DNA from 2 places in the Paraburkholderia strydomiana genome. Region 2 is predicted to be linked to the other one. Evidence: riboswitches for the same ligand, from Rfam matches in the RefSeq annotation. Region 2 holds a riboswitch; the other holds the start of a gene.

Region 1 (16,261 bases), on a different contig from region 2:
GCGAAGCGTCTTCGAGCAGCTGGGGTGGCATATCTGCTTCTCGCAACCCACGTTGTTGCCGCCTTCCGGGAACAAACAAGGCGGACTGGTACCTGGCGGCCGGTGGCAGATGGCGCTGTTGCTGGAGATTCACTTCGCGATGGAGGAAGGCGGCTTCGGCGCGCGCATGGTGCTGCTGCTGCCGGATGCGGCCATTCGCGGAATGATGGAAGCGCTCGACCACTTTCTCGAAGCGCTGTAGTTCGGGCTAATGATGCAATGCGCGCTGCGACGCGAAAATAATCGATGAGGATGACCATGTCTGACCTACAGGCAACCGGCAATTGGACGATCCCCGCCGACCCGTGCATTCAAGCTCTCAAGGCCGATACCTCGCCCGTGCCCACGCTGTTGCTGGTGGACGACGAGCCCGGCGTGATTTCGTCACTCAAACGCTTGCTGCGGCCACTCAAATACGAGGTGCTCAGCGCCAGCAGCGGCGCGGAAGCGCTTACCCTGCTCGAATCCGCGCAGGTCGACGTGATCATCTCCGACATGCGCATGCCGAACATGGACGGCGCCGAATTCCTGTCGCGCTCGCGAGCCGTTGCGCCAGATACGATCCGCATCCTGCTTACCGGCTATTCAGAAGTCGAGGCGGTCGTGCGCGCTGTCAACGAAGGTCATGTCTATCACTATCTGCACAAGCCCTGGGACGATCAGGACCTGCTGCTCACGGTTCAGCGCGCGCTGGAACAACTCGCTTTGCAACGCAAGGCCGAGCGGCTAACGCTGCTGTTGCAGGAGCAGAACGACAAGCTGTCGTCGTTCAACATGGAACTCGAACGCGAGGTTCACGCGCGCACTGAAGAGATCCGTCAGACCGTGATGTTTCTCGAAGGTGCCGAGCACGATCTGAAAAGCAACTTCCTGACGATGGTGAAGGTGTGCGCGAACATGGTCGAAATGCGCTGCGGCCTGCCCGGCCATTCGGCACGGATCGGAGAGACAGCAAGGCAGATCGGCGCCGCACTCGGCCTGAGCGACTACGCATGCAACGAACTGCTCATGGCGGGGTTGCTGCACGGCATCGGCAAGCTATTTCTGCCCGACGCGTTGCTGAAAACGCCGATCGCGAAGCTGCAACCGCAGGAAGCGAAGCTGTACCAGCTTCATCCGCTGCATGGCCAGATGGCGCTCACGCCTGTTTCGCAATTGAGCGCGGTGCAAACCATGATCCGCCACCAGTACGAGCGTTACGATGGACGCGGTACGCCCGATGGCCTCGTCGGCGGATTGATCCCGTTGGGCGCGCGCGTGCTTGCTTTGGCGCGCGACGCCGAAGACTTGCGCATCGGCGTCATCGCGCCGCAAAAGATGAGCGACGCGCAGATCATTTCCACAGTGCGCGCGCAGACGGGTATTCGCTACGACCCCGCGATTGCGGAGAAGTACATCGAGTTGCTGATGCAGCATGCCGAATTGACGCCCGAAGGCGTTCCCGACCGCGTGGATGCCTCGAATCTGAAAGAAGGGATGAAACTCGCCGACGATTTGCGCACGTCGCGCGGCACGCTGCTGATGACAAAAGGCAAAGTACTTTCCGCCGACCAGGTCGCGCAAATCCGGCGCTTTGAAATACACGAGGGTGAGCCTTTCGTGATTCTCGTCGAACGCGCGACGGATGCACGCAAGGCGCAAGCCGCGTGAACTTTCGCCCCGTCGCGCGGTGCAGCGAATATCACCTCATTCGTCGCGACTTCCGCGGCACAGCGCGGCGGCGGAAAAGCCCGCAGCGAGCGCGGCGTACACGTAAAACATCGAGCGTTTCGACAGATGCGCCTCGAATCCGGGCGTGAGCCGGCTCGGCACCGCGTGGTAGTCGACGGCATAGGCAATGGCCGCCGTGGTCGCAGCAGTAGCGGCGACTTCCACGACGCGAGGTTTGCGATTGACGTGGCATTGCCAGCGATCGAGCAGTCCTTCGAACAGCACGCCCCAGAAGATTGCCGACGCCTGATGAATCGTCAGGCCCGTAAGCGTGAATCTTGCACTCAAGCCGGTTTCAGTGAACGCGCGGCGCGGCCACAAGCAATGAGTGACCGCGTTCAGCGGCGCGTACGGCGTGCTGCCGTCGTTGGTGGCGCGTGCGGCTGCCGTGATGGCGGCGGCGCTGCCCGCCGCGGTGCCCGACACCGTCGCGCGGCATACGAGGTTGGCAAGGCGGTTCATCAGCTTTCTCCCGATCCGTGCGCGGAGTCTTCAAGGCCGCGACCGGCGCTGCTTCGATCGACGAGGTAGCAGCCGCGCTCGACCCCGTCGCGCAGTGCCTCGGCTTGTGTCGTCCATTCCGGCGTAACCGGTTCGACATCGGGTAATGCAAACGGCTTTCCGTCGACGGACGCGCCGATTTGCGCGACCCATGCGCCGCGATCGTTCTGCTTCGCACTGACGACGATCTGCACGCCGCGATGCGTCACACGCAGGGTGCCGTCGCTTTGCGTCTCGATGTCCGTGCTGCGGGAACCGGTGCCATCCATGCGTGCCTCCGAGTGTGTTTGCCAGATCTGTTCAAGCTACACGGTATCGCCAAATGTGCTGCTCAGTATGTCTATGCAGCAACGCATGTGCCGCGCGATGGCACGACCGTTGCTCGCCCGTATTCGGCAGACTCAAGTCCAGACCCAAGACCCTTCGAGTATTTGACGTGAAAAGCACCACAGGCGAGGTTCACATAGGCATTTCCGGCTGGCGCTATAAAGGATGGCGCGGCACCTTCTATCCCGAAGGGCTGAAACAGGCCACCGAATTGCAGTACGCGTCGGGACTGATGCAGACGATCGAGATCAATGGCACGCACTACAGCCTGCAATCGCTCGACAGTTGGCAGCACTGGTACGACGAAACTCCGCCGGGTTTTGTTTTCAGCGTGAAAGGCGCGCGTTATCTGACTCATCTTTTGCGGTTTCGCGACGAAACGGCAACCGTCGCGTGCGCGAATTTTTTCGCGCAAGGACTGCTCGCGCTGAAAGACAAGCTCGGGCCGATACTGTGGCAATTTCCGCCCTCGTTGCGTTTCGATCCGCAGCACATGGAACGTTTCCTGACGCTGCTGCCTCGCGACACGGAAGCGGCGCTGTCGCTCGCGCAGCAGCACGATCAGCGTGTCAAGACGCCGTACCTGGAAATCGACCGCAAGCGCAAACTGCGTCATGCGGTGGAAGTGCGTCATGAGAGCTTCGTCGACCCTGCGTTCATCAAGCTGCTTCGCCGTCATAAGGTCGCGCTCGTCGTGTCGGATTCGACCGAAGCATGGCCGCAGTTCGAAGACCTGAGCGCCGGTTTCGTCTATATCCGGCTGCATGGCACCGAAACCAAATATTCGGGCGAATACTCGGATGCATCGCTTGAACGGTGGGCGCGGAGAATCGAGTCGTGGAGCCGCGGCACTCAGCCCGCCGATGCCCGCCTCGCCGCACCGGATCTGCAGCCGCCACGCGCGGCAACGCGCGACGTGTATTGCTACTTCGACAACGACGCGAAGACGAATGCGCCCTTCGACGCGCAACGGTTGATGGAGCGCCTGGGCCTGCACGCACACCAGGGCGACGGAATGAAGGCCGCGTGACGGGCGGCGGCGTCAGAGCGACATGGCGCGGCCAGACCCTGCGGCGCGCGTTTACCTGTGCCGTTGCGAGAGTTTCCTCGCGTCCTGTAGCGCGGCGACAATCGCCGCATAGGCGCGGTGTCGCGTCTCGGGATCGGGCGCACGCAGTGCAAACGACGGGTGATACGTTGCGATCACCAAACGGCCGCCATGTTCGATCACTTTGCCGATCGCATCCTGCAAGCGCGATTTGGGATCTTCGAGCACGGCCCTCAACGCGGTCGCGCCTAGCGCGACAATCACGTGAGCGCCCACGCTCTCCAGTTCCCGATCGAGCCAGTAACGGCATGCATCCACTTCGCGTTGCGCCGGCGTTTTGTGCATGCGGCGCTTGCCGCGCGGCGTCCACTTGAAATGCTTGACCGCATTAGTGACATAGACTTCTTTCCTGCCGACGCGGGCCTCAACGAGCGCGTCGTCGAGTAATGCTCCGGCGGGTCCGACGAAGGGCAAGCCTTGCAGATCTTCCTTATCGCCGGGCTGTTCGCCGACCATCATGATCGGCGCGCGGCGCGGGCCGGCGCCGGGCACGCCTTGCGTGGCGTTGGCCCAAAGCGGACAGCGGCGGCATTCGTCGAGCGTCGCCGGCTGCTGGTCGGGATCGACTTTGGGCTGCGCCGATGTTTCGTCCTCCGCTGCCGGCGTGCGTCGGGTTGTTCGCTTGGTCGTGACCATGGTTCAATCCATCGCGCTGTTGTGCTGCTGACACCGTGGCGAAGCAAACCGCATTCCGGTCGTAGTGGAGCACTGCGGGAGCACTGCGGGAGCACTGCGCCGAGGGCAGGCGCGCAATGTGCTTGGAGTTAGTCCCGCTGATCGCATGGCGGCGGTAGCGTTTCTGCATACCCGCCCGCCGTGTCAGGCGATGCCAGCGGCTCATCGGCGCGCACGGTAAATTCTGCAACGCAGACGACCGGCGCCATCGGCCGAAAATTACAAGGAGAAATGATGACTCTGCTTATCTACCTCGTCGGATGGATCATTTTCATTGGCGGCGTCGCGTGGGGCTTGACGGCGCTGCATGTCGCGCAGCACGTGATCGCGATCGTGGCCGTGATTCTTCTCGGTATCGCCGTGATCACCGGCGCGACGCGAGCGCGGAATCGGGATCGGTCGTAGCGTTTTGAGCCGGCCCGCTCGCGCGGGCCGCGAGTGCGCGGGCGACCCGGCGCGCTCGAATCGCCAGCCATCCCCAGTGCGAGTTGACGATCTGCGTGGTCCATGCCGTCGACGCTTCGCCGCGCGCCCAATAGGCCTTGAAGCGCTCCGCGCCGACGCCGAAGTCAAGATCGAAGCCGTTGTTGAACGCCCACTTCACGCATTCTTCGACCGCGATCAGACCGGGACAGCATTTGCCATAGTAGGGATCGTAGCCGGCAAAAATCGCGCTTGCCCAAGAATTGCCGAGACTCACGATAATGCCCGCCACCGGTACCTCGTTCAGCGTGACGACGATCAGGCGCGCCATCGAAGGCACGTCGGGCGAATAAATCAGCTTGCCCAGAAAGCGCTCGAATTCCGGCGAGTCGAGCCACACGCTGCGTTTGCCGACGCGGTCGCTCCAGCTGCGCTTGCAGTTGAACATCCATTCGATGATCGACGCGGTCTCGCCCTCGTCGGCCGGATCGACGACGCGCACGGCCACGGTGCCTTCTTTCGAAAGACGCTTGACGAAGCCGCCCGGCCGTTTGCCGAATAGCGTGCCAAGCGACCGGCAATACTCGTCCCACGTGCCCTGCCCGCGCAATCGCGCAGCGGACGCCTGGTGAGGCTCGCAGAACAACACCCGGCGTTCGCGCGACACGAGCTTGTGAAGATCGAGCGTCTCGCGAACATACGGCATATGAATGAAGTCCGCGCCACAGCGGCGGCGCGCCATGTTCCATGCGCATTCGATCAACGCCGGGGCCGATGCGTCGTCCGTAACCAGCACGCTCGTGTAGTCGCCGCCTTCGGGTCCGAGCGGCACGAGGTACGTCCATAACGCACGCTTGACTGTTTCGAGCGGCCAGATCATGACGAGCTGCCCGTCTTCGCGGCAGACGATGCATTTGAGCATGCGTCCGTGCGGCTTCGACACATGCTGCCATGCGAGCCAGCAGTAACTGAACGATTGATAGTAGTAGCCTTGCGCACGCGTCCACAGCGCGTCCCATTCTGGCTGTAGCGTGCGGAATTGCACTTCGTCGGTGATGATGTCGTAGCGCCGCGTACGATGCGTGGTCTCGTTCATGCGGTCTCACAGAGTGCCCGATACGGTTGGCGCTTTTGCACCCGTGTTGCTGAGCGCTGTACGGAGCGGGCGCAAGCGGCCATCCGGGCTCAAGCAGGTATGGCGGTTATGGCGGGTATCGCGCTGGTATTGCGAGCATGCACCGCACGCCTCGCAGCGTGTGTGCGGGGCCGCACGCTGCGTGGGTCGTGAGTGCGCCGCGAGCATGGGGACTACGCGAACCATCAGGACGAGTACGGACCATACGGGCCATGCAGCAGGAATGCGACCGATCCATTTCTCTCCCGCTGCTAAGAATCGGCCAAATGCTTCGTTGCTCGCAGCGCGTGTCATGCCGTACCGTTGACGGATTGCGCATTGCGCGCCTCACTACGGAGAATCCATGTCCGCGCCCACATCGCATGCCGAGCCGGCCTCTGCGGCCGGCATTGCCGACGCCGCCCAGCTTTTCGACGACAACGCGCTGACCCGCCGTTTCGCGCCGGTCTTCGCACGCATCGCGCAAGGCGCGGTGCATCGCGAACGCCATCGCGAGCTAGCCTACGAACCCGTGCAGTGGCTGCGTGAAGCCGGCTATACGAAGCTGCGCGTGCCGGAACAATATGGCGGCGAAGGCGTGTCGCTGAGCGAATTTCTCGCGCTCGTCACACGCCTTGGCGAAGCCGACTCGAACCTGCCGCAGATTTTGCGCGTGCACGGCGGCTTCATCGAATCGCTGCTGGAATACGGCGACGACGCGCTACGCGACCGCTGGCTCACCCGCGTCGCGCAAGGGCAGATAATCGGCGGCGCAGTGGCCGAGCGCACGGCCGGCACGAACAACAGTGTGCGGTTGACGCAATCCGCCGGCGCGTGGCATCTGGACGGAGAGAAGTACTACACCACGGGCACGCTATACGCGGATTGGGTGGACGTGACCGCGTACGACGGACAAAGCGACGTGCGCGTGCTGGTCGCCGCCGACACGCCGGGCCTCGAGCGTATCGACGACTGGGACGGCTTTGGCCAGCGTCTGACGGGCAGCGGCACCGCACGCTTCAATCATGTACCTGTCACGCGAGAAAACGTGTACCGGCGCTACGACGCGTCGGCGCCGCGCCGCAACAGTGTGCTCACCTCGTACTACCAGGCCCTGCACGTCGCGAATCTGGCTGGCATCAGCCGTGCCGCGCTGCGCGATGCAGTGGCCTTTACGCAGGCTAAGACGAGAACCTTCGGTATCCCAGGCGAATCGAGTCCGCGCGACAATCCACTCGTGCATCGCGTGGTCGGCCGGCTTGCGAGTCTCGCCTATTCGACGCAAAGCGTTAGTGCGTCGCTCGCGCGGGCCATCGACGAAGTATTGGTCGCGCGACAGGAAGGACGCACCACCGAAGACACCTACATTCGCCTCGACATTCAGACCTTTCAGGCGCAGCAGATCGCGATCGAGCAGACCTTGCAGGCCGCCACGCTGCTGTTCGAAGTAGGCGGCGCATCCGCGACCAGTGAAACGCGGCGCTTCGACCGCTACTGGCGCAATGCGCGAGTGCTCGCGTCGCACAACCCGGCGATCATTCGCGAGGCCGCCATCGGCGACTTCTACCTGAATGGCAACGCGCACAACGAGCGCTTCGCCGTTGCCCGGCCGACAGCCGTGGCCGCATGACCGGCAGCGCGCCAGGCCGCGCTTTCATGTGGCACAGTAGCGTCAGTGCATGCGCGCGGCGCGCGGCACGCAACTGCCCTGACGAGCCCCATGAAGAATCTGCCAGCCTATGAGCCGCCAGTCGATGAACAGCAACTGTTGCTGAAATGGATCCGGCGAGCGCGCGAATCGCAAATGAGCCACTACGACATGGCCGATCTGTTGTCCGCACGCGACCGTAAGCTGGGCTGGCTCGTTACCGTGCTGGCCGCGTTCGTGGGCACGGCGGTGTTTGCATCGCTGAACACGAACGCGGTCTCACTGGAGATCAGGATTCTGGTCGGCCTCGTGAGCGTGATCGCCGCGGTGTCGTCGGCGTTGCAAACGTATATGCGTTATGCGGAGCGCGCAGAAAAACATCGCGCCGCAGGCGCGCGTTATGGCGCGGTGCGGCGGCGGCTCGAATCGGTTTTTGCAGGCGACGCCGACGCGCGCGACGGCCACTATCTGACCGCGATTCGCGACGAACTCGACCGGCTTGCGCAAGACTCGCCCAATGTGCCGCCGCGCAACTTCTACCGTACTCAGCGAGCGTTATCCGCAGATCCGCGGCGCGGCGCCGAAACCTGAACGGCCGGCGTCAGGCGTCGAGATCGTTCGCGTCGATGCCTAGCTCGGCTGCCATGCGCCGTACCACTCCCTGGAGACGGTTGACCTGATCGGCAAGCCGTTTCTGCTCGGCCTTCACCGCTTCGAACGTGGACAGCGGCACGGTTTCGTCCTCGCCGCCGCCCGACTGCGCGAACTCGCTCAGGTTCACTTCGCCGCATAGCAGATGCATCCATCTGTTTTCGCGCTCGCCCGGCGTGCGAGGCAGTTTGACAACACGCGGCGGATCGTTCGCGGCGAGTTCGTCGAGAAACGCCTCGACCGACGAGATATCGGCAAAGCCATGCAAGCGCGCGCTGTTCAGGCGCAACTCCGCCGCCGTCTGCGGGCCGCGAAGCAACAATGTGGTCAGCAACGCCGCGGACTGGCTCGGCAGACCGAGCACGCGATTCATGTTGTGCTCGAAGCGCGGCACACGGCTGCTACTGCCTTCCATCACGAGGCTTAGCCGTTTCAGACCGTCGAGCGCCGTTAGTACTTCTGCCTCGGTCGCGTTCATGACGGGCGAGCGGCCGGTCTTCTGATTGCAGCCCAATGTCAGCGCATTGAGCGAGAGCGGATAACTGTCGGGCACCGTGTGCTGTTTTTCGACGAGCACGCCAAGCACGCGCCCCTCGAGCAGGGTCAATGCGCGGATGGCAGGACGGGACGGAGCGTCGGGAGTCGAGTTCATTTGATGTAGCGGCATGTGCCGGTGTGGTCGTGGATAACACGCCTTACCATCGCTCTGCGAGGCGGCACTTTTCTCCTGGTGGGCACTATGATAAACGGCCCGCGCCTTGACGGCGTATGGAATCGCCGCGACGGACTGCGGCGCGTAAGCGGGCGCTGGGCACGAGGCCTGCTTTCTCATCGTCTTTCTCGACACGGAGTGTTTAATGCCAATGCGTTCACAGTCGGTCCTGCGCGTGAGCGCTATCTCCCTCGCGGTGGGCGCCGTGTGCCTGCTCGGCGCCTGTGCGCTAAACCCAGGCGGCAAGAGCGGCAATGCACGTGTGCCCGAGCCCGCCAAGCCGGTCGACCTCGGGCGCTATCTGGGCCGCTGGTACGAACTGGCGCGCTACGAAAACCGCTTCGAAAAAGGCTGCGAGGCGGTGACCGCCGACTACGCCGCGCGTGAAGACGGCCTGATCGACGTAACCAACAGTTGCCGCAAGGGTGGCGTTGAAGGCCCGCTCGACGCCTCGAAGGGGCGCGCCAAGGTGGTAGCCGGATCGAACAACGCGAAGCTGAAGGTGTCGTTCTTCGGCCCGTTCTTCGTCGGCAATTACTGGGTGCTGGATCACGCCGACGACTACAGCTGGTCGATCGTCGGCGAACCGAGCGGACGCTACCTGTGGATTCTGACGCGTGAAGCGAAACCGGCCGCCAGTGTGAAAGACATGTTGATCGAGCGAGTGCGTGCGCTTGGCTACGACACGTCGATGTTGCGCATCACGCAGCATACGTAACGCGCCAGAAAACACTTGCCGGAAGAAATTTTGCCCGGTATCGTCGTGGCGTTCTGCAAAGCAGCGCGGGAGAGATCGTCTGAAGCCAGGGCGACGCCGACGGAGCAACCGCCCCGGAAACTCTCAGGCAAAAGGACCGCGCAGCAGGAACATCTGGAGAGCGGCGCCGCGCGCGCCCACCGAAGGGGATTCCCGCGCACATACAGCGCTTTCGCGCAGCGCGGGAAGAAACTCTCAGGTACATGGACAGATGGGGCATCGGCACCGGTTTCGCACGAAATCGAACCCGGTGATGCTCAACTACTCTGGACCATGTCATGTCACGAATCGCCATTATCGGCGCCGGCATTACCGGCGTCACGACCGCGCACGCCCTCGCCCAATGCGGCCACCACGTCACCGTGTTCGAACGTCACCGCTATGCAGCGATGGAAACCTCGTTCGCCAACGGAGGCCAGCTGTCCGCCAGCAATGCAGAAGTTTGGAACAGCATGGCCACTGTTCTGAAAGGCCTGCGCTGGATGTTCACGCGCGACGCCCCGCTGCTGCTCAATCCCGTGCCCACGTGGCACAAGTATTCGTGGATGGGCGAATTCCTGCGGCAGATTCCTCACTACCGCGCTAACACCGTCGAAACGGTGCGGCTTGCCATCGCCGCGCGCGAGCATCTGTTTTCGATCGCCGAACAGGAAGGCATCGACTTCGATCTCGAACGGCGCGGCATTCTGCACATCTACAAGACGCGCAAGGAGTTCGATGCGGCGGCCAAGGTGAATGACCTTCTGCGCGAAGGCGGACTCGAACGCAGCGCGGTGACGGCGAGCGAAGTGCAGCGCATCGAGCCCACGCTGCACGGCGATTTTTACGGCGGCTTTTTCACGCCGTCCGATTCGACTGGCGACATCCACAAGTTCACGCGCGGTCTCGCCGATGCATGCGTTCGCCACGGCGTGCAGTTTCATTACGATGCGGAAATCATGTCGATCGAGCAACCCGCCGAAGGTCGCTTCTCGCTCACAGCCCACCTCGAAGGCGAGACACAGCGCTTCGGATTCGAGCGGATCGTCGTGTGCGCGGGCGTGAAAAGCCGTGACTTTGCTGCGATGCTCGGCGATCACGTGAACGTGTATCCGGTCAAAGGCTATTCGATCACCGTGTGTCTCGACGATGCAACGAGCAGGCAGCGTGCGCCGTGGGTCAGCCTGCTCGACGACAGCGCGAAGATCGTGACGAGCCGGCTCGGCGCCGACCGTTTTCGCGTCGCGGGCACGGCGGAGATCAACGGCTTCAATCGCGATATCCGCTCCGCCCGGATTGCTCCGCTAGTAGACTGGACGCGGCGGCATTTCCCCGAGGTATCGACCGCGCGTGTCATTCCGTGGGCTGGATTGCGGCCGATGCTGCCGAGCATGTTGCCCAAGGTCGGACGCGGAAAACGGCGCGGCGTGTTCTACAACACGGGGCACGGCCACCTCGGCTGGACGCTGTCGGCCGCAACGGCACAGGCGGTGGCGCGCGCGATTGAGTAGCGTGCCGCCACGAAGACGCGGCATCTGCTAGTGTTGTGCAATCCGCGTCTTGACCTTGAAAACCATGGCTCATTCGGGCTTTCCCAATCCGGACAGCGCCGTCCCCGACGGCGCGGACGGCGCGCGTCTGAGCGACGAGCAGATTGGCGCAGAGGCGACGCGGCGGCTCGCATGGGACGCCGCGGTTCCTGAACGTACGATCACGGTGGAAGTCAGCAACGGGCGCATCGTGCTCAACGGCGAACTCGAACACGACGCCCAGCGAATCGCGGCGCTCGAAGACGTGACGCGCCTGTTCGGCGTCGCAGGCGTATGCGATCGACTGGTCGTGAAGCATTCGTGAGCAGATCAAGATCCAACCCGCTCAACCTCGATCTGCACGCAGCAACGCGCGGCAATGCCTCGCAATCTGCTTCTCTTCTTCGGTATGAAGCACCCTCACCTTGCCCGAGGCGTCGCCTTCATGAAGGCCAAGAAACGACAGCCCTTCGCAGATCCGTTTGCGCATCTGCACGCTGTGTTCGCCGATGCCGCCGGTGAACACCAGCAGATCGATGCCGCCCAGCAAAGCCGCATATCCGCCAATGGTTTTGCGCACCGCGGTCGCGAACGCGTCGAGCGCCAGTGACGCATGCGGGTCGCCCGCCGCCGCGCGTTGTTCGAGCGCCTGCATGTCGCTCTCGCCATCGGCGTAACCGGCCAGGCCGCTGTGCCGGTTCAACAGCGTTTCCAGCCCCTTTGCGTCCAGTTTCTCGACTCGCATCAGATATAACAGCACGCCCGGGTCGAGGTCGCCGCAACGCGTTCCCATTGGCACGCCGCCGGTCGGCGTCATGCCCATCGACGTATCGACCGAGCGGCCGTCGCGCAATGCGCACACGCTCGAACCGTTCCCGAGATGCGCACACACCACCCGCGCCGGCAACGTGGCGCCAAGCTGGGCGACGAGCGATTCATACGACAGCCCGTGAAATCCGTAGCGAATCACGCCGGCTTGCGCATAGCGCCGCGGTAACGCGAGTTGCGCGGCACGCGGAGGCAGCGTCGCATGAAAAGCGGTGTCGAAGCAGGCGAAGTGCTGCGCGCCGCCGAAAATCTTCTGCGCTTCATCGATCAGATCGAGCGCGGGCGGAATATGCAGCGGCGCGAAATGCACTGCATCCTGCAAGCGGCGGCGGACCTCCGGCGTCAGCCGCTGATGCGAGCGTAAGTGCGGGCCGCCGTGCACCACACGGTGACCCACCGCCGTGGGCTGCTCATGACGTTGCTGGGCGAGCACGGTGGAGAGCTTTTGCAATGCGTCGGTTTGCGACTCCAGCACATGCTCCTCCTGGACGAGCACGCGCCCGTCGGGAGCCGCGATCCGCAAGCGGCCGTCGCGGCGGCCGATGCCTTGTGCGCTGCCTTCGAGCAGCAGCGATTCGTCGCCGCCGGAATGTTCGAACAACCCGAACTTCAGCGACGACGATCCGCTGTTCAGCACGAGAATGGTATGCGGCGAAGCGCCGTCCTGAGTGGTCATAACGGGCCTCGCTCAGCTTTTCCAGGTCCAGTTGCGGATCTCTTCCTTGTCGATGCCCTCGGCATGCGCGTAATTCAGATGCTCGATAATCTGGCCGCGCAGCCATTCCTTCGCATGGTCGCCGACACCGCGCAGCTTCGGCACACGGTCGATCACGTCGATAGCCAGCGAAAAACGGTCCACCTGATTGATGATCGCGAGTTCGAGCGGCGTGTTGATGTTGCCCTTCTCGTGATAACCGTGCACATGCAGGTTCTCGTGGTTCGTCCGGTTGTAGGTCAGCTTGTGAACCAGCGACGCGTACGAATGGAAATTGAAGATCACCGGCTTGCTCGTCGTGAACAGCGAATCGAAGTCGCGGTTCGTCAGCCCATGCGGATGCGCATGCTCGGGCATCAGCCGGAACAGATCGACCACGTTGACGAAACGGATTCTCAGATCGGGGAAACGCTCCTTGAGAATCTCCACGGCGGCGAGCGCTTCCATCGTTGCGATGTCGCCCGCGCAGCCGATCACCACATCCGGCTCGGCACCCTGATCGGTCGACGCCCAGTCCCAGATGCCGATGCCCTTCGTGCAATGCGTAACGGCTGCATCCATGTCGAGATACTGGAGGTGCGGCTGCTTGTCGGCGACGATCACGTTCACGTAGTCGCGCGAACGCAGGCAGTGATCGGCCACGCTCAGCAGGCAGTTCGCGTCGGGCGGCAGGTAGATTCGCACCACGTCCGGGCTCTTGTTCGTCACCACGTCGAGAAAACCGGGGTCCTGATGCGTAAAACCGTTGTGATCCTGGCGCCATACGAGCGACGTGATCAGCAGGTTGATCGACGGCACCGGCTGACGCCAGGCCAACTCGCGCTTCGCTTTTTCCAGCCACTTCGCGTGCTGGTTGAACATCGAATCGATCACGTGCACGAAGGCTTCATAAGTGGCGAAGAGCCCATGCCGCCCTGTCAGCACGTAACCTTCGAACCAGCCTTCCAGCGTGTGTTCGCTGAGCATTTCCATCACGCGGCCGTCCGCCGACAGCGCGCCGCCGTCCGCGTCGCCGGGGTCGCCCGCCGCGAGCCACGTCTTGCCCGATGCTTCGTAGATGGCAGTCAGCTTGTTGCTTGCGGTTTCATCCGGCCCGAACACGCGGAAGTTCGTCATGTTGTTGCGCATGACATCGCGCAGAAACTCGCCCAGCACCTGAGTCGGCGACGTGTATGCGGACGCGGGCTTTTTCACGGCGACCGCATAGTCGCGAAACGCGGGCATATCGAGCGTCTTGCATAGCGCGCCGCCGTTCGCATGCGGATTGGCGCTGATGCGGCGCGCGCCCTTCGGCGCGAGTTCGCGCAATTCTTCAACGAGGCGGCCGGAAGCGTCGAACAGCGCTTCAGGCTGGTAACTGCGCAGCCAGGCTTCTACCAGTTTGAGGCTCTTGCTGTTCGTCACGGGATCGGCAATCGGCACCTGATGCGCGCGCCATGAGCCTTCCACCTTGTGGCCATCGACTTCCTTCGGACCCGTCCAGCCTTTCGGCGAGCGCAGCACGATCATCGGCCAGCGCGGCCGCGTCGGGTCGTTGTTATCGCGTGCATGCTGCTGGATCGCGCGGATTTCGCCGACGCACTGTTCGAGCGTGGCTGCCATCTGCTGATGCATGACCTCGGGATTGTCGCCTTCGACGAAATACGGCTTGTGTCCGTATCCGGTAAGCAGCGCTTCGAGTTCTTCGCGTGGAATCCGCGCGAGCACGGTCGGGTTCGCAATCTTGTAGCCATTCAGATGCAGAACCGGCAGCACAGCGCCGTCGCGGATCGGATTGAGGAACTTGTTCGAATGCCACGACGTGGCGAGCGGACCGGTTTCGGCCTCGCCGTCGCCGACCATTACCGCGACGATCAGGTTCGGGTTGTCGAATGCGGCGCCGTAACCGTGCGACAGGCTGTAGCCCAGTTCGCCGCCTTCATGGATAGACCCGGGCGTTTCGGGCGTGCAATGCGAGCCGATGCCGCCGGGAAACGAAAACTGACGAAAAAAGCGCCGCATTCCGGCTTCGTCTTCACTGCGGTCCGGATAGATCTCCGAATAGTGTCCTTCCAGATAACAATTGGCGAGCGTGGCAGGCGCGCCATGGCCTGGACCCGAGATGAAGATCACATTCAGGTCGAGCTTCTTGATCAACCGGTTCAGATGCACGAGCAGAAAGCTCTGCCCAGGGTCTGAGCCCCAGTGTCCGAGCAAACGATTCTTGATGTGCTCGGGCTTCAGCGGCTCGCGCAGCAACGGGTTGTCGCGCAAATAGATCATGCCGGCGGACAGATAGTTGCACGCGCGCCAGTAGCGATCCATGTTGCGCAACGTATCGGGGTCTAGCGTTTGCGGCGGGGTGGGACGGGAGGTTGTCTCAGCCATGGCGTCACTCCTCGTAAGGACTGTCAGGCAGGTTGACGGAGGTTGCGAAGCTTCGCGGATGAGCGTCATGCGTTTGACATGACAGCCGCGTGGTGCGTAGAGCGCTAATGGAGGATAGTTTGCCGTTGCGCGCCGGTCGCCAGCGGTGTGACCGGATGCACGCATCATCGTTCGGGACTCTTTGCGAAAGCTTGATGCTGGTCAAGACTCGCCGTCGCCGCGCATCGCGCTGCAAGTCTTACGCCAGCCTTGCTGCAGGTATTGCGCGAAACGCTTAAGCTGTGGACCGCGACGACCACATCTCGTTGTTCCCGTCACACTGCAGTGTCGTCTGTTCGCTTATTCGTTCTTAACCATACACATTGATCATGCCGACACCCAACCGTTTTAAAGCGCCGCTCGTTCTTCTTGTGACGCTTGTGCTGCTGTGCGCGGGCGTGGCCGTTCTGGTTGGCGTGTTCGGCTTGCTGGTCAAACTTTTCGGCGCCGTTTAGCAACGCGCCGTGCCTGCACAATCTGTGTATGCTGCCGATGTTCATGCGCCGAGGCGCGCGGCATTTTTGCAAGGAGATTTCATTGACTAACCCAGCCGACCCGTCCCCTCCTTCCCCGCAACCCATCGACCCGCAGTTGCTCGAAGTCGCGCAGCAGGTGTTTGATCTTGCCCGTGCCGGCGACGCCGCGATGCTCGCAGCGGTGATCGAAAAAGGCGTGCCGCCGAATCTGCGCAATGACAAAGGCGACAGTCTGTTGATGCTCGCGAGCTATCACGGACATGTCGATGCCGTGCGCACGCTGCTCGAACGCGGCGCAGATCCCGACCTGCGCAACAATAACGGGCAGACCCCTCTCGCAGGCGCAGCTTTCAAGGGCTTCGACGCTGTGGTCGAAACCTTGCTCTCGCACGGCGCCGACGTCGAAGGTGCATCGCCCGACGGACGCACTGCACTGATGGTGGCCGCGATGTTCAACCGCACGGCGATCATGGACATGCTGATCGCGCACGGAGCAAACCCCAATGCACGCGACGCCAGCGGAACGAGCGCACTCGATGCGGCCGGCAGAATGGGCGCCGCGGATGCGCAAGCGAGGTTGAAAGCGCAAGACTCGTGATGCTCGATTAACCGCGCTTCACGATATCCGCGGTGCGCCGCGCGCGATCGCTGACCAGATAACGG
Region 2 (16,261 bases):
GCGCGGCATTGAGGGCGCGGGAAATAAAAAAGGGCTTAGGCGTTGTTTGCCTAAACCCTTGATTCCGAGCCAATGTTATTGGCGCGCCCGGCTGGGATCGAACCAGCAACCCCTGCCTTCGGAGGGCAGTACTCTATCCATTGAGCTACGGGCGCTTTGACACAAGAAACGCGAAAGCGCGGCAAACTGAGCGGATGCGGCGCCAAAGCAAGACCGAAAGGATACCCGGTTTCCGCCATACCGTCCACCGGACGGCCTTCGGGCCCGTTTCCCGTGGTTTCGCGCACCTTTGCAGGACTTCGCGCGATGCGGGTAAACGCCTGCTGAACAGCACGCCGCGGCCCTCGCCGCCGCAGAAAGCTTGCGTCTATAATCGTCCGTGGCCGATCAAGAACAAGAAGTTGCCGTCGCGCTGTACCGCTCACATACCCACGGAGACGAGACAAGCATGAGCGAAGCACCACACGGAGCCCCGATCAAAACCCCAGGACAGCTCATCGCCGCGGTCATCGCCGGGTTTGCTGTGCCGATCATCATCATCGTTCTGCTGGCCTATTACGTCGACAATTCGACGCGCACGGGCGCTGGCACCGACAGTCTCTCCCAAGCCGAGGTCAGTGCCCGCATCAAGCCTATCGCTCAGGTCGACATTCGCGACGCCAACGCGCCGCGCGTCTATAAGACCGGCGAAGAAGTCTACAAGGCGGTCTGCTCGACCTGTCACGCGTCCGGCGCGGCAGGCGCACCCAAGTTCACCAATACTGCCGACTGGGCACCACGCATCTCGCAAGGCTTCGACACGCTGCTGCATACGGCGCTCGCCGGTAAAGGCGCGATGCCGCCACGCGGCGGCACGAGCCCGGACGATTACAGCGACTTCGAAATCGCCCGCGCGGTGACCTACATGGCGAACAATTCGGGCGCAAGCTTCGCTGAACCGGCGCAACCGGCATCGGGCGCGGCGGCCGCGTCCGGCGCGGCGGCCGCTTCTGTCGCGGCCGGCGCTTCCGGTGCAACAGCTGCCGCCGGCGCTTCCGACGCGGGCGCGGCACAAGCCGCCGCCGCAGTGGCGGCAATGGCGAGCGTCCCGCAAGCTGCGGCTCCGGCATCCGGCGCCACGCAAAGCGCGGATGCATCGCAAGCGGGCAAGGCCCTGTACCAGCAGGTGTGCCAGGCATGTCATGCTGCCGGCGTGCTCAACGCGCCGAAGTTCGGGGACAAGGAAGCGTGGGCGGCGCGCCTGAAAGAGCCGATGGACACCGTCTACAACTATGCGCTGCACGGCAAGGGCGCGATGCCGCCCAAAGGCGGCTCGAACGCCTCGGACGCCGACGTAAAGGCCGCCGTCGACTACATGGTCAGTGCCGCGAAGTGACGGGAAGTAACACGAAGTAGCGCGCATTAGTCGCGCATTAATCGCGCGCAAAGACAATTGCGCGCCGCTTGCCCGACAACTCGATCCCTGCACCGCAACCACGCGGGCAGGGATTTTTTATGCTCGACGGATTCTCGCGCGCGCGTGCCGCCTTATTGCTCGCCGACGGGACGAGCGAAGGCATCGACAAACGAGAGCGCCGGCGTCCTGCGCGCAAGCTCGGTGAAACGCGCGTGCAATTCCGCCGGCGGAAGCCACGGATAACTCAAGCCTTCCTGCAACGCGTCGAGCAACGCGCCATCTGCATCGGGCACGACGTCCATGCGTGCGATGTGAATATGAAAGCGGCTGACAGCGGGCGTCTTATCGAAAGTCCAGCAATAGACGCCGTGGCCCACGCGCAATGCGCCGGCGGCCGGTTCACGCATCAGCACGAGCCACGGCAGCGCATCGATCACACCGTCGCGCACGTTCAGCGAGTCGCACAAGTAATACGTGCGGCACCGCGTGTAGGTCGCGCCGAAATCGGTGACGAGCGTCTTCGTGATCGCGTCTATGCCGACCGTGCGCGCGGGGAAGGTGATTGTCGACGTCGCAAGAGAAATGGTGAGCTCGGCGTCGGGAGCAAAAGCATCCGGCATGCGTTGCGCGCGCGTGTTGTCTTTCGCGTCGATGTAGGCTTCGAGGGCGCGAGTGTATGGCGCGAGCGTCGGCGAGGTCATGCGGCGGTCTCCAGTTGACAGGCTCGAAGGTGCGCAAAGGTACGCGAAGGTACATGACCATGCGACCGAGCAGCCGCGCCACTGTAGCGCGGCTTTCCACAAAAACCGGTGAAGCACCTGAGGTTAGCGGGGTCTTGCCACGCACGCGCTAACCACGGCATTCAAGGCTTCTGCAGCAGCGCCTTGAGACTCGCGAGCCGGTCTTTCGGCGACATCGGCGCCTCTTCGGGCGTCGGCGGCGGCGCGTCGTCGAGCAGCATCTCGGGAATGAATCGCGACGGCTCGCAAACCACCGTCTCCCGTGCGCGCTTGCGCTTTTTGCACCAGTTCAGATGCAGACTGCGTTGCGCGCGCGTGATCGCGACATACATCAGACGGCGCTCTTCCTCGATGCGCGCGTCGTCGATCGGCTCGTCGTCCGCGCCGCCTCTATGCGGCATGATTCCTTCTTCGACGCCCACCAGAAACACGTGCGGATACTCGAGCCCCTTCGACGCGTGCACGGTTGAGAGCCGCACCGCGTCCGGGTCTTCCTCGCGGCCTTCGAGCATCGACATCAGCGCGACCGTCTGGATGAGGCCGAGCAGGTTCTTGCCCGTGTCGCCAAAGCCGTCCGCCGTGTCGTAGCCGGTTGCCTCCTGGTTGCCCGAGCCAGCGGATTCATCCGAGCCTTGGGGCTCCGCCTTCGTGCCCTTGCGCTTCAACCATTCGATGAACTCCAGAACGTTTTGCCACTTGGATTGCGCCTGACGTTCATCGAATGCGTCGTACAGATACGCTTCGTAGTGGATCGCGTCCATCAACTCGTCGAGCAGCGTGCCGGCCGCGTCCTTTTCGGCGCGGTCGGTGAGGCGCTGCATGAAGTCGCAGAACACGCGCATCGGTTCGATCTGACGCGGCGACAAGCGCGCTTCAATGCCGCCCATATACACCGCCTCGAACAGCGACACCTTCGCTTGACCCGCGAACGAGCCGAGTGCTTCGAGCGTCGTGTTACCGACCCCGCGACGCGGCGTGGTGATCGCGCGGATGAACGCGGGGTCGTCGTTAGCGTTCGCAATCAGCCGCAGATACGCGCAAATGTCCTTGATTTCGGCTTTATCGAAGAATGACTGGCCGCCGGACAGCACATACGGAATCCGCTCGCGGCGCAGCACCTGTTCGAAAATGCGCGCCTGAAAGTTGCCGCGATAGAGAATTGCGTAGTCGCGAAAATTCGCACGGCGCTCGAACTTGTGCGCGGACAGACGAAACACTACGGACTCGGCTTCGTGCTCTTCGTCGTTGCACGGCGTGACGGTGATCGAATCCCCCATGCCGTGCTCGGACCACAGTTTCTTTTCGAAGAGCTTCGGGTTATTCGCGATCACGTTGTTGGCGGCGGTCAGAATGCGCACCGTCGAACGATAGTTCTGCTCGAGCTTGATCACATGCAGCTTCGGGAAATCCTTGCCGAGCTGCGCAAGGTTCTCGAGCGTCGCGCCGCGCCAGCCGTAAATGGCCTGATCGTCGTCGCCCACCGCCGTGAATGCCGCGCGCGGGCCGGCCAGTTGCTTGAGCAATTCATACTGGCAGGCGTTGGTGTCCTGATATTCGTCGATCAGCAGATAACGCAGCTTGTTTTGCCAGCGGTCGCGCACCTGCTCGTTGCTCGCGAAGAGTTCGGCGGGCAGGCGGATCAGATCGTCGAAATCGACCGCCTGGTACGCGTGCAGCGTCGCCACATAGTTGCGATAGACGATCGCCGCCTGGTGCTCGTCTTCATTCGCGGCGATCGCGATCGCCTGTTCGGGCATGATGAGCCCGTTCTTCCACAGCGAAATGATCGATTGGATCTTGCGGATAAAGCCCTTGTCCGTCGAGCCGACCTGCTCCTGGATCATGCCGAAGCAGTCGTCGGAATCCATGATCGAGAATTGCGGCTTTAGGCCGACGTGTTCCGCTTCCTGCCGCAGAATCTGCACGCCGAGCGAGTGAAACGTGCACACCGTCAACTGATTGACGGGCACTTTGCGGCCTTCCTTGCCGGGCGTGGTCAGCGTCTTGCCTTCGAGCAGTTTCCCCACGCGCTCGCGCATTTCCGCCGCGGCTTTATTCGTGAACGTGACCGCTGCGATGTGGCGCGGCTCGAAGCCCTTTGCCTCGATCAGGTGCGCGATTTTCTGCGTGATCACGCGCGTCTTGCCGCTCCCTGCGCCGGCGAGTACGAGACACGGCCCGTCAAGGTAACGGACCGCTTCATTTTGAGCGGGATTCAGGCCTGCGGACATCGTCTGTGGATGGGGTAGTGCGGGTTGAAAAGCGGCTGTTCAGACGGAGCACTCGGACGCGCCGTTTGATAGCGGCGCTTGAGGCGCCGCAGCGCAGTATTGCCGGTCGCGAAGCCGGCGCATGCCGCGCGGCGCGCGCTCAGGGAATGCATGCCACGCGTTGCGAGGCTCGCCCGGCGCGCCTCGGTTGGCGCGAGAGGAGCGATGTTAACACGGATGAAATCGGCGGATAGATTCGCTCGACGAATCCTGCGGATGAACCGGCGCCCACCGCTTTGGGAAAAATGTCAGAGCTTCGGCGCCTGGCCTGCCGGCGCAATCCCGGTCCCGGCCATGCCACAATGACGGCGTTGCGCGCCGCCGCCGCGGTGGCAAAGCGGCGCGCCGTTTTTGCAGGAAGACACGCATGTCCGCATCGCTGAAAATTGGATTGATGGGTTACGGATTCGCAGGCGCGACGTTTCATGCACCGGTGATCGAGCACTGCGGCCGCGCCAGCGTCGCCGCCATCGCGACCGGCAGACCCGAGACCGCGCTCGCCGACTATCCGCACGCGAAAGTGGTGGCCGATCTCGACGCGTTGCTCGCGCTCCCGGAGATCGACTGCGTGGTTATCGCCACGCCGAACGACACGCACTTCGATCTCGCGCGCCGTACGCTCGAAGCAGGCAAGCATGTGGTGGTCGACAAGCCGGTTACGCTGAGCGCCGCCGACGCTCGCACGCTCGCCAACATTGCACTCGCGCGGGGCAAGCTGTTCGTGCCGTTTCACAACCGTCGCTGGGACGGCGATTTCATGACCGTCCGCGATCTGCTCGCAAGCGGCGAGTTGGGACGCCTCACGCACTATGAATCGCATTTCGACCGGTTCCGGCCCGAAGTGCGTCAGCGTTGGCGCGAGGAAGCGTCGCGCGGCGGCGGGCTGCTGTTCGATCTCGGACCGCACCTGATCGACCAGGCGCTGGCAGTGTTCGGCGCGCCGCAGACCGTGTCCGCGACCGTTCGCACACATCGCGATGACGCGAGCGCGCCTGACTACGTGCATATCCAGTTGGGCTACGGCGGGTTCGAAGTCGTGTTGCACGCCAGCGCGCTGACGGCGATCGTCGCGCCGCGGTTCGCCATTCACGGCACGCGCGGCAGTTACGTGAAGTACGGTCTCGACACGCAGGAAGACCAGTTGAAAGCCGGCTTGCGTCCGGGCGACGAGGGCTTCGCGGCCGGCAATGCCGCCGGCACGTTGCGCGTGCTGGAGGGCGACCGCGAAGTGGAGCGCGAATTGCCGACGCGCAATGGCGATTATGCGGGCTTCTACATCGCGCTCGCCGAGGCGATCCAGCACGGCGTGAAATTTCCGGTGAGCTCGCAAGATGCCGTCGACGTGATGACCATCATCGAACTGGCGGCGCGCAGTTCCGACGAAGGCGTCCGCCTGCCATTCCAGCGGGTTCGTTGACCGGCGTTACAGGCTATTCAGGTGTTGCCGGCGCGGCGCAAAGTGCCGCGCCGGCAATGCTGACAAAGCGGAAAGCAATATAACGTTACAAAAGAGCGGGCCGTCCGGGTCAGCGCTCGTCTGCCGTGATCCGTTGCTACGCCTGTAGCAACGCAAAACCACAACGACTTCACGGAGAGTTCATGTCACGTCCCATCCGCGCCCTCGCCGCATGCGCATTACTGAGTTCGCTCGCCGCCTGTGTGGTAGCACCGCACACCGAGCCGGCGCCGCGCCCAAGCCCGCAACAGATCGCCGATAAACGCCTGCATCAGGTCGACGGCCGCATCGACAATCTGAGCCGCCGTATCGACAATCGCGTCAATCAAGGCTACTACCCGCCGCCGCAAGGCGATGCATTGCATCATCGGCTGGATGTGATCCGGCGCGAGGCGCACGAAATGGCCGGGCAACATGGCGGCGGCTTATCCCCCGACGAACAGCGCGTGCTGAACCAGGAACTGGACGGCGCGGCGCATGCGATCGGAGAGTAAGGGCGAATAAGGACGAATCAGGGCGAACGAGGACGAATGACGGCGAATAAACCGTCCATTTGACAAGCCTCCGGCCCTCGCGTACATTCGCCGCACGCGTCGGGAGAGCGCGCGGGCCGCTGATTTTCGCAGGCCGCGCCGCCGAAGGGGCACACCCGCAAACTCTCAGGCAAAAGGACCGAACGCGTCGAAAGACCGGCCGCCACGTAACACACGCAACATCAAGGCGCCGTTTTTCGCACTCTGGAGAGCGGCAGTAGCCGTCTGCATCGCAATGTCGTGCAGATCCGGCAAGCTGCCCACCGAAGGGGCGCGCGTTCCGCCGTGACGAATCAACGTCGCCGCGGCAGCGCAATCTCTCAGGTATCGAGGACAGAGGGGCCATGCAGAACCACGCTCGCAGCCAGCAGGCCGCGAGGCGCGGCTCTGCATGGCCTTTTTTGTTTCGCGAGACGCCCGAGGCCCCATGACCGAACTCAAACACACTCCGCTCAACGCCACCCATCGCGCGCTCAACGCTCGCATGGTCGATTTCGGCGGCTGGGACATGCCCGTCAACTACGGCTCGCAGATCGACGAACACCGCGCCGTGCGTACCGACGCCGGCATGTTCGACGTCTCGCACATGTGCGTCATCGACTTCACCGGGGAACGCGTGCGCGGGTTCTTCGAGCATGCGCTCGCCAACAACGTCGCGAAGCTGCAAACGCCTGGGCGCGCGCTGTACTCGTGCCTGCTGAACGCGGACGGCGGCGTAATCGACGACCTGATCGTCTATTACTTCGGCGAAGATCATTTCCGCGTGGTGGTCAACGCGGGCACCGCCGACAAAGACATCGCGTGGTTCAAGCAGCTCAACGAAGGCGGCTTTGGTCTGACCATCACGCCGCGCCGCGATCTCGCGATCGTCGCCGTGCAAGGTCCGAACGCGCGTGAGAAGGTTTGGCAAACCGTCCCGGCCATCCGCTCTGCCACCGAAACACTCAAGCCCTTTAACGCCGCGCGCGTCGAATCGACACCGTTCGGCGAATTGACCGTTGCACGCACCGGGTACACCGGCGAAGACGGCTTCGAGATCATCGTCCCGGCCGATCACGTCGTCGCGTTGTGGAACGCGCTCCAAGCACAGGGCGTGCGCCCGGCGGGTCTCGGCGCGCGCGACACGCTGCGTCTCGAAGCCGGCATGAACCTGTACGGCCAGGATATGGACGACAACATCTCGCCGCTCGACGCCGGTCTCGCCTGGACCGTCGACCTGACCTCCGCGCGCGACTTCGTCGGCAGGAGCCGGCTGGAAGCGGACGGCTCGTGCGCGGCGTTCGTCGGTCTGATCCTGCTGAAGGAGAACGGCAAGGCCGCAGGCGTGCTGCGCGCGCATCAGAAGGTCGTCACGCCGCACGGCGAAGGCGAAATCACCAGCGGCACCTTCTCCCCGACCATGCAGGAATCCATCGCCTTCGCACGGGTGCCGAAAGGCGTGCAACCGGGCGACACGGTTCATGTTCAGATTCGTGACAAATCCGTGCCCGCAAGCGTGGTAAAACTGCCGTTCGTGCGCAACGGCAAAGTACTCGCAGTGAGTTGAACCATTGTTAGCAGTCGGCGCGTGCGTCCTTTTCCCAGTTTTTAGTCCATATCGAATCACACCGCATAGGAGCATCCGATGAGCATCCCGGCCGATCTGAAATACACCGAATCGCACGAGTGGGTCCGCACCGAGGCGGACGGCACGCTGACGGTCGGCATCACCGACCACGCGCAGGAAGCGCTCGGCGACATCGTCTTCTTCGAAGTACAGGAACTGGGCAAGACCGTCACGGCCGGCGATACCGTCGCCGTGATCGAATCGGTCAAAGCCGCTTCGGATATTTACGCGCCGGTTTCCGGCGAAATTATCGAAGCGAACACCGCCGTTGCCGACACGCCCGATTCGGTCAACAGCGCCCCGTATGAAAGCTGGCTCTTCAAGATCAAGCCGGCCTCGGACGCAGCGCAGGATCGTTTGATCGACGCGGACGCGTACTCGAAGTCGATCGGCGCCTGATTCACTTTTATATAACCCGACAGGTGCGGCGCGTCCCTCGCGAAACACACGGGACCGCGCCCTGAAGAAAATCCCTTTTGGGATGCTCCTTCAGAAGACCTTGCGCACAGCGCCAGGTTTGGAACGGTCCAGCACGGACAGCCGCACCGCCAGGAACACCATGAAGCTCGAACACCCGGATCGTCTGATGAACCGCACTCCTCTCTCGCTCGCCGCGCTCGAAGTGCATGACGCCTTCGCTGAACGGCATATCGGCCCGGATGCGGCCGACCAGGAAGCGATGCTCGAAGCCTTGGGCTTCGCGTCGCGCGCCGCGCTGATCGACGCCGTCATTCCAAAGACGATCCGCCGCACCGAACCGCTGCCGCTCGGCCCCTTCGCACAGCCTAAGAGCGAAGCAGAAGCGCTCGCCGCGCTGCGCGAACTCGCGGACAAGAACCAGGTGTTCCGCTCGTACATCGGGCAGGGTTACTACAACGCCCACACGCCGACGGTGATCCTGCGTAACGTGCTCGAGAATCCCGCGTGGTACACGGCGTACACGCCGTATCAGCCGGAAATCTCGCAGGGCCGCCTCGAAGCGCTGTTGAACTTCCAGCAAATGATCGTCGATCTGACAGGTCTCGCGATCTCGAACGCGTCGCTGCTCGACGAAGCCACCGCCGCAGCTGAAGCAATGACGCTGCTGCAACGCGTGGGCAAGCCGAAGTCGAACGTATTCTTCGTCGCCGACGACGTGCTGCCGCAAACCATTGAAGTGGTGAAAACGCGCGCCACGCCGGTCGGCATCGAAGTGAAAGTGGGCCCCGCAGCGGAAGCCGCGAACGCAAATGCATTTGGCGTGCTGCTGCAATACCCGGGCGTAAACGGCGACGTGCGGGACTATCGCGCGCTGACCGAGGCGATCCACGCAGCGGGCGGCCACGTGGTGGTCGCCGCCGACCTGCTCGCGCTGACCGTGCTTACGCCGCCGGGCGAGTGGGGCGCGGACGTGGCCGTCGGCAACACGCAGCGCTTCGGCGTTCCGGTCGGCTTCGGCGGCCCGCATGCGGCCTACCTCGCCGTGCGCGACGAATTCAAGCGCCAGATGCCGGGCCGTCTCGTCGGTGTGACCGTCGACGCGCAAGGCAATCCCGCGCTGCGTCTCGCGCTGCAAACGCGCGAACAGCACATTCGCCGCGAGAAAGCGACGTCGAACGTATGTACGGCGCAAGCGCTGCTCGCGATCATGGCCAGCATGTATGCGGTGTACCACGGCCCGCGCGGTCTCAAGACAATCGCGTTGCGCGTGAACCGCATCGCCTCGTTGCTCGCGGAAGGCGCGAAGCAGCTTGGCTACACGCTCGTCAACGAAACGTTCTTCGATACGCTCACGTTCGACACCGGCGCACGCACGCAAGCGTTGCACGACGCGGCCAAAGCGAAGCGCATCAATCTGCGCCGCGTGAGCGACACGCAAGTCGGTGTGTCGATCGACGAAACGACATCGCGCCGCGATCTTGGCGATCTGCTGGCTGTGTTCGCCCAAGCCGCGGGTGCGAAAGACGCGCCGCAAGTCGACACGCTCGACGCCGCAATCACGGCATCCAGCACGGCCTCGGTGCCGGCCGCGCTCGAACGCACGAGCGCGTATCTCACGCATCACGTATTCAACCGTCATCATTCGGAAACGGAAATGCTGCGCTATCTGCGCAGCTTGTCGGATAAGGATCTCGCGCTCGACCGGTCGATGATCCCGCTCGGTTCGTGCACGATGAAGCTGAACGCGACGTCGGAAATGCTGCCGGTCACGTGGCCCGAATTCGGCCAGATTCATCCGTTCGCACCGGCTGAGCAAACCGTCGGCTACCGCGAAATGATCGATCAGCTCGAAGAAATGCTGGTCGCCGCAACCGGCTACGCAGCGGTTTCACTGCAACCGAACGCGGGCTCGCAAGGTGAATACGCCGGCCTGTTGATCATCCACGCATATCACGCGTCGCGCGGCGAAGCGCATCGCAACGTCTGCCTGATTCCCGCTTCGGCGCACGGCACCAACCCGGCGTCGGCGCAAATGGCCGGCATGCAGGTCGTGGTCGTCGCGTGCGACGCGCAAGGCAATGTCGACGTCGAAGATCTGAAGAAGAAGGCCGACCAGCACGCCGACAAGCTCGCGGCGATCATGATCACGTATCCATCCACGCATGGCGTGTTCGAACAGAACGTCCGCGAAATTTGCGAGATCGTGCATGCGCGCGGCGGTCAGGTCTATGTGGACGGCGCGAACATGAACGCGATGGTCGGCTTGACCGCGCCGGGCCAGTTCGGCGGCGACGTCTCGCACCTGAATCTGCACAAGACCTTCTGCATTCCGCACGGCGGCGGCGGACCGGGCGTCGGTCCGGTTGCGGTCGGCGCGCATCTCGCGCCGTTCCTGCCGAACCAGATTTCGTCGGGCTACGAACGCGCGCTCAACGGTATTGGCGCAGTGTCGGGCGCACCGTACGGCTCGGCGTCGATCCTGCCGATCTCGTGGATGTACATCGCGATGATGGGCGCGAAAAACCTCACCGCCGCGACCGAGACCGCGATCCTCAATGCGAACTACGTCGCGAAGAAACTCGCGCCGCACTATCCGGTGCTGTACTCGGGCCCGGGCGGACTCGTCGCGCATGAGTGCATTCTGGATCTGCGTCCGATCAAGGAAACCAGCGGCATCACTGTGGACGACGTCGCGAAGCGCCTCGCCGACTACGGCTTCCATGCGCCCACCATGAGCTTTCCGGTGCCGGGCACGCTGATGGTCGAGCCGACCGAATCGGAATCGAAGGAAGAACTCGACCGGTTCATCGAAGCGATGATCGCGATCCGTAACGAAATTCGCGCTGTGGAAGAAGGCCGCTCGGACCGGGAAGACAATCCGCTGAAGCACGCCCCACACACGGCTGCAGTCGTCATCGCGGACGAGTGGAAGCATGCGTATGCGCGCGAAACCGCCGCCTATCCGCTGCCCACGCTGATCGCGAAGAAGTACTGGCCGCCGGTCGGCCGCGCGGACAACGTCTATGGCGATCGCAACCTGTTCTGCTCGTGCGTGCCGGTTGCGGATTACGAGTAACACCCGGCCGTCGCCGCGCGCCGCCCGCAGCCTGTAGCGTGCGGTGCGCGGTTCTGTCGCTGGAGGCCGCAAACGGCTAACATCACACACCGAATCAGCCCAACGAGGAGTTTCGCATGGTGCGAAAGGTGCGATTGATGCAAAGCCCGGCCGGGGCAACGCGAGTCCCAACGTGGCGGCACGCATGCGCATGCCTGCTTGCCGGCGCAGCCGTGTTGCTGCCGCTTCGCCATGCGCAGGCGGCAATGAATTTCTGCGCAGCGCCCGCCTGGCAAACCAGCGAGCGCACGAATGCCGATCCCGGCGTCAAGGCATTGGTGAGCAATGTGCTCGCGCATCTGAACGACAAGCCTCACGCGCAAGCCAAACTGCACACGGAAGGCACGCTGCCGCACGAGGGCATCTACGATCAGAGCGTCGAAGCTGAGAAGGATCTCGACCTGTTGCGGGACGCGGCGCTCGCATGGCGCGCCACCAGCGACGACCGGTATCTGAAGCTGGTCGACCGTTTGCTGTACGCGTGGGTCACGACTTATCAGCCGAGCTTCAATCCAATCGACGAAACGCACTTCGAAGGGCTGATCCTCGCGTATGACATGACCGCGAGTGCGCTGCCTGTGAAAACGCGTAACGCGTCGATGGCGTTTCTGACGAAGCTCGCGAACGGCTACATCGCTGACATCGACGACCAGCCGCGTCCTTTGAAAGGCACTTACCGGAACAACTGGCAAAGTCACCGGATCAAACTGATAGCCATGGCGGCTTTCACGCTCGACAACCGCAAAATGATCAATGCGGCGCAGCGTCTCTTTGCCGAGCATATTGGCGACAACATCGAGCCGGACGGCTCCACGATCGATTTCAGCGAACGTGACGCGCTGCACTATGTCACTTACGATCTGCAGCCGCTCGTCACCGCCGCGCTCGCCGCCCGCCGCCACAACCGCAACTGGCTGCCGGAGAAGGGCGCGAACGGCGCGTCGCTGCAAGCCGCGCTGAACTGGCTCTCGCCGTACGCGGAGGGCAGCAAGACGCATGAGGAATTCGTGCATTCGAGCGTCGCATTCGACGCAAAACGTCGCGAAGCCGGCTTGCCCGGCTACTCGGGTCAGTGGGATCCGAAGAACGCGACGGAGCTGTTTCATCTGGCGGCGCGTCTCGACGGACGCTATACGCCGATTGCGCTGCGGCTCGCGCCGACGCCACCCGCGTGGCTCGCCGTGTGTTTGCCGATGCCGGCGCGCTAAACCAACTTTCATCAGCAGGGAGCAGTAATGGCAGTCAGCGTGTTCGATCTCTTCAAAATCGGCATTGGTCCGTCAAGTTCGCATACGGTCGGGCCGATGCGCGCGGCGCTGATGTTCGCCCAAGGGCTCGAACGCGATGGGCTGCTGCCGAACACCGCGTCGGTGAAAGCGGATCTTTACGGGTCGCTCGGCGCAACAGGCAAAGGGCACGGCACGGATCGCGGCGTAATGCTCGGTCTGATGGGCGACGCACCCGACACAGTGGACCCCGACACGATCGCGCAACGGCTAGAAGCCGTGCGCACCACGCGCAAGCTCGCATTGCTCGGCACGCATGAAGTGCCGTTCGTGCAGAAGGATCACATCTCGTTCTACCGGCAAGCGCTGCCCGAACATCCGAACGGGCTCAAGCTGCGCGCGTTCGACGTGCAAGGCGAGACGCTGCGCGAATCGACGTATCTGTCGGTGGGCGGCGGCTTCGTGGTGACGGCCGGCGCACCGAATACCAAGGTCCTTGCCGCCGTCGACCAATTGCCGCACTCGTTTCGCACCGGCAACGAATTGCTCGCGCTGTGCGGATCGACCGGCAAAAGCATCGCGCAATTGATGTGGGAAAACGAGCGGGTCTGGCACACCGAAGAAGAGACCCGCGCAGGCCTTCTGAAGATCTGGGACGTGATGCAGTCATGCGTGTCGCGAGGCTGCGGCATCAACAATCCGGACGCGGACGGCAACCTGCCCGGCCCGTTTCAGGTGAAACGCCGCGCGCCGCAGTTGTATCGAGCGCTATCGGGCAACCCTGAGCTTGCGCTGCGCGATCCGCTGTCGATGATCGACTGGATCAATCTCTACGCAATCGCGGTCAACGAAGAAAACGCCGCCGGCGGCCGCGTCGTCACCGCGCCCACCAACGGCGCGGCCGGCATCATTCCCGCGGTGCTGCATTACTACACGCGGTTCATGCCCGGCTCGAACCAGCAAGGCGTGATCGACTTCCTGATGACGGCGGCTGCGATCGGCATTCTGTACAAGTTGAACGCGTCGATTTCCGGCGCCGAAGTCGGCTGCCAGGGCGAGGTCGGCGTCGCCTGCTCGATGGCTGCCGGCGCACTCGCCGCCGTGATGGGCGGCACGCCGAAGCAGGTCGAAAACGCGGCGGAAATCGGCATGGAGCACAACCTCGGGCTGACGTGCGATCCGGTCGGCGGCATGGTGCAGATTCCGTGCATCGAGCGCAATGCAATGGCGTCGGTGAAAGCCGTCAACGCAGCGCGCATGGCACTGCGCGGCGACGGCAGTCATTACGTGTCGCTCGATTCGGTCATCAAGACCATGCGCGAAACCGGCGCGGATATGAAGACGAAGTACAAGGAAACGTCGCGCGGCGGTCTGGCGGTGAATATCGTCGAATGTTGATGCTTGACTGCAGGATGTCCGTTGCTGATCGTTGGTCGGCAACGCGGCGTGTTGCGAAGTGAACGAGACGCGGGCCCCAGGGTCCGCGTTTTTTGTTTGCACGTTTGCATGTTTGCTAGCCGCGCCCGCTGTGTGAGCGCACGTTGCGCTGCGCCGTGACACCGGGTGCGCTCCCAGCGTAAGCTGTCGGGGCGCCGGTCGGCCGATCATGCAGTCGATGCCGACGCAACCGCACTCATGCACTGTCTGGAGGCCTCATCGCAATGTCGCAGCCGAATGCTCCCGTTTCCGATACTGCCGCCGCTCGAACCACTGGCGCGCGCCTTGTTGTCGACGCTTTGCTCACCCACGGTGTCGAACGTGTCTTCTGCGTGCCCGGTGAGAGTTTTCTCGCGGTGCTCGATTCATTGCACGACGAAACGGAGCGCATCCAGACCATTGTCTGCCGTCACGAAGCGGCGGCCGCGAACATGGCGGAAGCGATCGGAAAGCTGACCGGGCGCCCGGGCGTCGCGCTCGTCACGCGAGGACCGGGCGCGACGCACGCATCGATTGGCGTGCACACCGCGTTTCAGGACTCCACGCCGATGATCCTGCTGATTGGTCAGTGCGCGCGCGAGCATCTCGATCGCGAGGCTTTCCAGGAGATCGACTATCGGCGCATGTTCGGTCAGATGGCGAAGTGGGTCGCGCAGATCGACGATCCGAAGCGCATTCCCGAATATCTGAGTCATGCGTTCTACACGGCGACTTCGGGGCGGCCGGGACCCGTGGTGCTGTCTTTGCCCGAAGACGTGTTGAGCGATGCATGCGACGCCGTACCAGGCGCGCCGCGATATCAGCGCGTGGCTGCGTCGCCCTCAACCGCGCAGATCGACAAGCTGCGCGAATTGCTGGAGAGCGCGCAACGGCCAATGGTGATCGCAGGCGGAAGCGGTTGGACGCCCGCGGCCTGCGCGGACCTGCAACGCTTCGTCGAGAACTGGCAATTGCCTGTCGGCCTTGCGTTCCGCTTCCAGGACACGCTCGACAACGAGCATCCGAACTATGCCGGCGATGTGGGACTCGGCATCAATCCGGCGCTGGCCCAGCGGATCCGCGATGCCGACCTGCTGCTCGCGCTGGGTCCTCGCCTCGGCGAAGCCACGACGAACGGTTATACGTTGCTCGACATTCCCAAGACGAAGCAGACACTGGTTCACGTGCACCAAGGCGCGGAAGAGCTGGGGCGGGTTTATGCCGCCGATCTGCCCATCGTGTCCGGCATGCCTGAACTTGCGGCCGCGCTCGCGGCGTTGGAACCCTCCACCCGCACGCTGACGTGGGCGGGCGCGGCGGAAGAAGCGCATCGCGCGTATCTCGAGTGGCGCAAACCTCGGCCCATTCCAGGCGACGTACAAATGGGCGAAGTGATCCAGCAACTTCGCGCGCATCTTCCCGATGACGCAATACTGACCAACGGCGCCGGCAATTACGCGACGTGGTTGCATCGGCACTTTTCGTATCGTCAATACCGCTCTCAACTTGCGCCCACGAGTGGCGCGATGGGCTACGGCGTGCCGGCCGCGATCGCGGCGAAGTCGCTCTATCCGCAACGCGCGGTGGTCGCGCTGGCGGGCGACGGCTGCTTCATGATGGCCGCGCAGGAACTCGCGACGGCGATGCAATACGACCTGCATGTGCTGTTCATCGTCGTGAACAACGGGCACTTCGGCACGATCCGCATGCATCAGGAGCGGCACTATCCGAATCGCGTACACGGCACCGGGCTCACGAATCCGGACTTCGCGGCATTCGCGCGATCGTTCGGCGCGCACGGCGAAACCGTCGAACGCACCGAAGATTTTCTGCCGGCGTTACAGCGTTCATTGGAGGCGAAATGCGCGGCGGTGATAGAGATCCGTATGCCGCAGGAGGCGAGCACGCCCGGCGCGACTTTGGAGCAGATTCGGGAGCAGGGAAGGAAGTTGCGCGGGGAGTAAGCGCAACGGTGCGGGGGAAAAGCACCTTCCACGACAATCCATAAAAAAACCCCGCCGAAGCGGGGTCTTCAAGATCGGATCGATCTGCAAAGAAAGGCTTACTTGCCGCCAACGCTTTG

What was found. Region 2 has a riboswitch for glycine ahead of gcvT (glycine cleavage system aminomethyltransferase GcvT). Riboswitches for the same ligand answer to the same signal wherever they lie in the genome.
Region 1: linked by a shared signal. The riboswitch ahead of J2W46_RS00795 (D-amino acid dehydrogenase) and the one ahead of gcvT (glycine cleavage system aminomethyltransferase GcvT) in region 2 are both predicted to bind glycine.

Annotation. Positions count from the first base shown of each region.
Region 1 covers NZ_JAVDVL010000001.1:166,727-182,987, forward strand. The annotation lists gene J2W46_RS00735 (chemotaxis protein CheC) at 1-241, shown strand, start outside; gene J2W46_RS00740 (HD domain-containing phosphohydrolase) at 298-1,689, shown strand; gene J2W46_RS00745 (hypothetical protein) at 1,726-2,211, opposite strand; gene J2W46_RS00750 (DUF6566 family protein) at 2,211-2,519, opposite strand; gene J2W46_RS00755 (DUF72 domain-containing protein) at 2,687-3,607, shown strand; gene J2W46_RS00760 (UdgX family uracil-DNA binding protein) at 3,659-4,321, opposite strand; gene J2W46_RS00765 (hypothetical protein) at 4,595-4,765, shown strand; gene J2W46_RS00770 (GNAT family N-acetyltransferase) at 4,725-5,879, opposite strand; gene J2W46_RS00775 (acyl-CoA dehydrogenase family protein) at 6,262-7,527, shown strand; gene J2W46_RS00780 (SLATT domain-containing protein) at 7,618-8,136, shown strand; gene J2W46_RS00785 (YceH family protein) at 8,147-8,848, opposite strand; gene J2W46_RS00790 (lipocalin family protein) at 9,054-9,626, shown strand; glycine riboswitch at 9,683-9,775, shown strand; gene J2W46_RS00795 (D-amino acid dehydrogenase) at 9,944-11,155, shown strand; gene J2W46_RS00800 (BON domain-containing protein) at 11,220-11,498, shown strand; gene J2W46_RS00805 (acetate/propionate family kinase) at 11,520-12,677, opposite strand; gene J2W46_RS00810 (phosphoketolase family protein) at 12,690-15,083, opposite strand; gene J2W46_RS00815 (hypothetical protein) at 15,452-15,577, shown strand; gene J2W46_RS00820 (ankyrin repeat domain-containing protein) at 15,660-16,196, shown strand.
Region 2 covers NZ_JAVDVL010000006.1:291,737-307,997, reverse strand. The annotation lists tRNA gene J2W46_RS18645 (tRNA-Arg) at 80-155, opposite strand; gene J2W46_RS18640 (c-type cytochrome) at 449-1,375, shown strand; gene J2W46_RS18635 (hypothetical protein) at 1,528-2,097, opposite strand; gene J2W46_RS18630 (UvrD-helicase domain-containing protein) at 2,259-4,367, opposite strand; gene J2W46_RS18625 (oxidoreductase) at 4,774-5,823, shown strand; gene J2W46_RS18620 (hypothetical protein) at 6,006-6,356, shown strand; glycine riboswitch at 6,448-6,547, shown strand; glycine riboswitch at 6,590-6,742, shown strand; gene gcvT (glycine cleavage system aminomethyltransferase GcvT) at 6,823-7,941, shown strand; gene gcvH (glycine cleavage system protein GcvH) at 8,020-8,400, shown strand; gene gcvP (aminomethyl-transferring glycine dehydrogenase) at 8,561-11,497, shown strand; gene J2W46_RS18600 (alginate lyase family protein) at 11,614-12,744, shown strand; gene J2W46_RS18595 (L-serine ammonia-lyase) at 12,772-14,160, shown strand; gene J2W46_RS18590 (thiamine pyrophosphate-binding protein) at 14,424-16,142, shown strand; gene J2W46_RS18585 (branched-chain amino acid ABC transporter substrate-binding protein) at 16,241-16,261, opposite strand, start outside.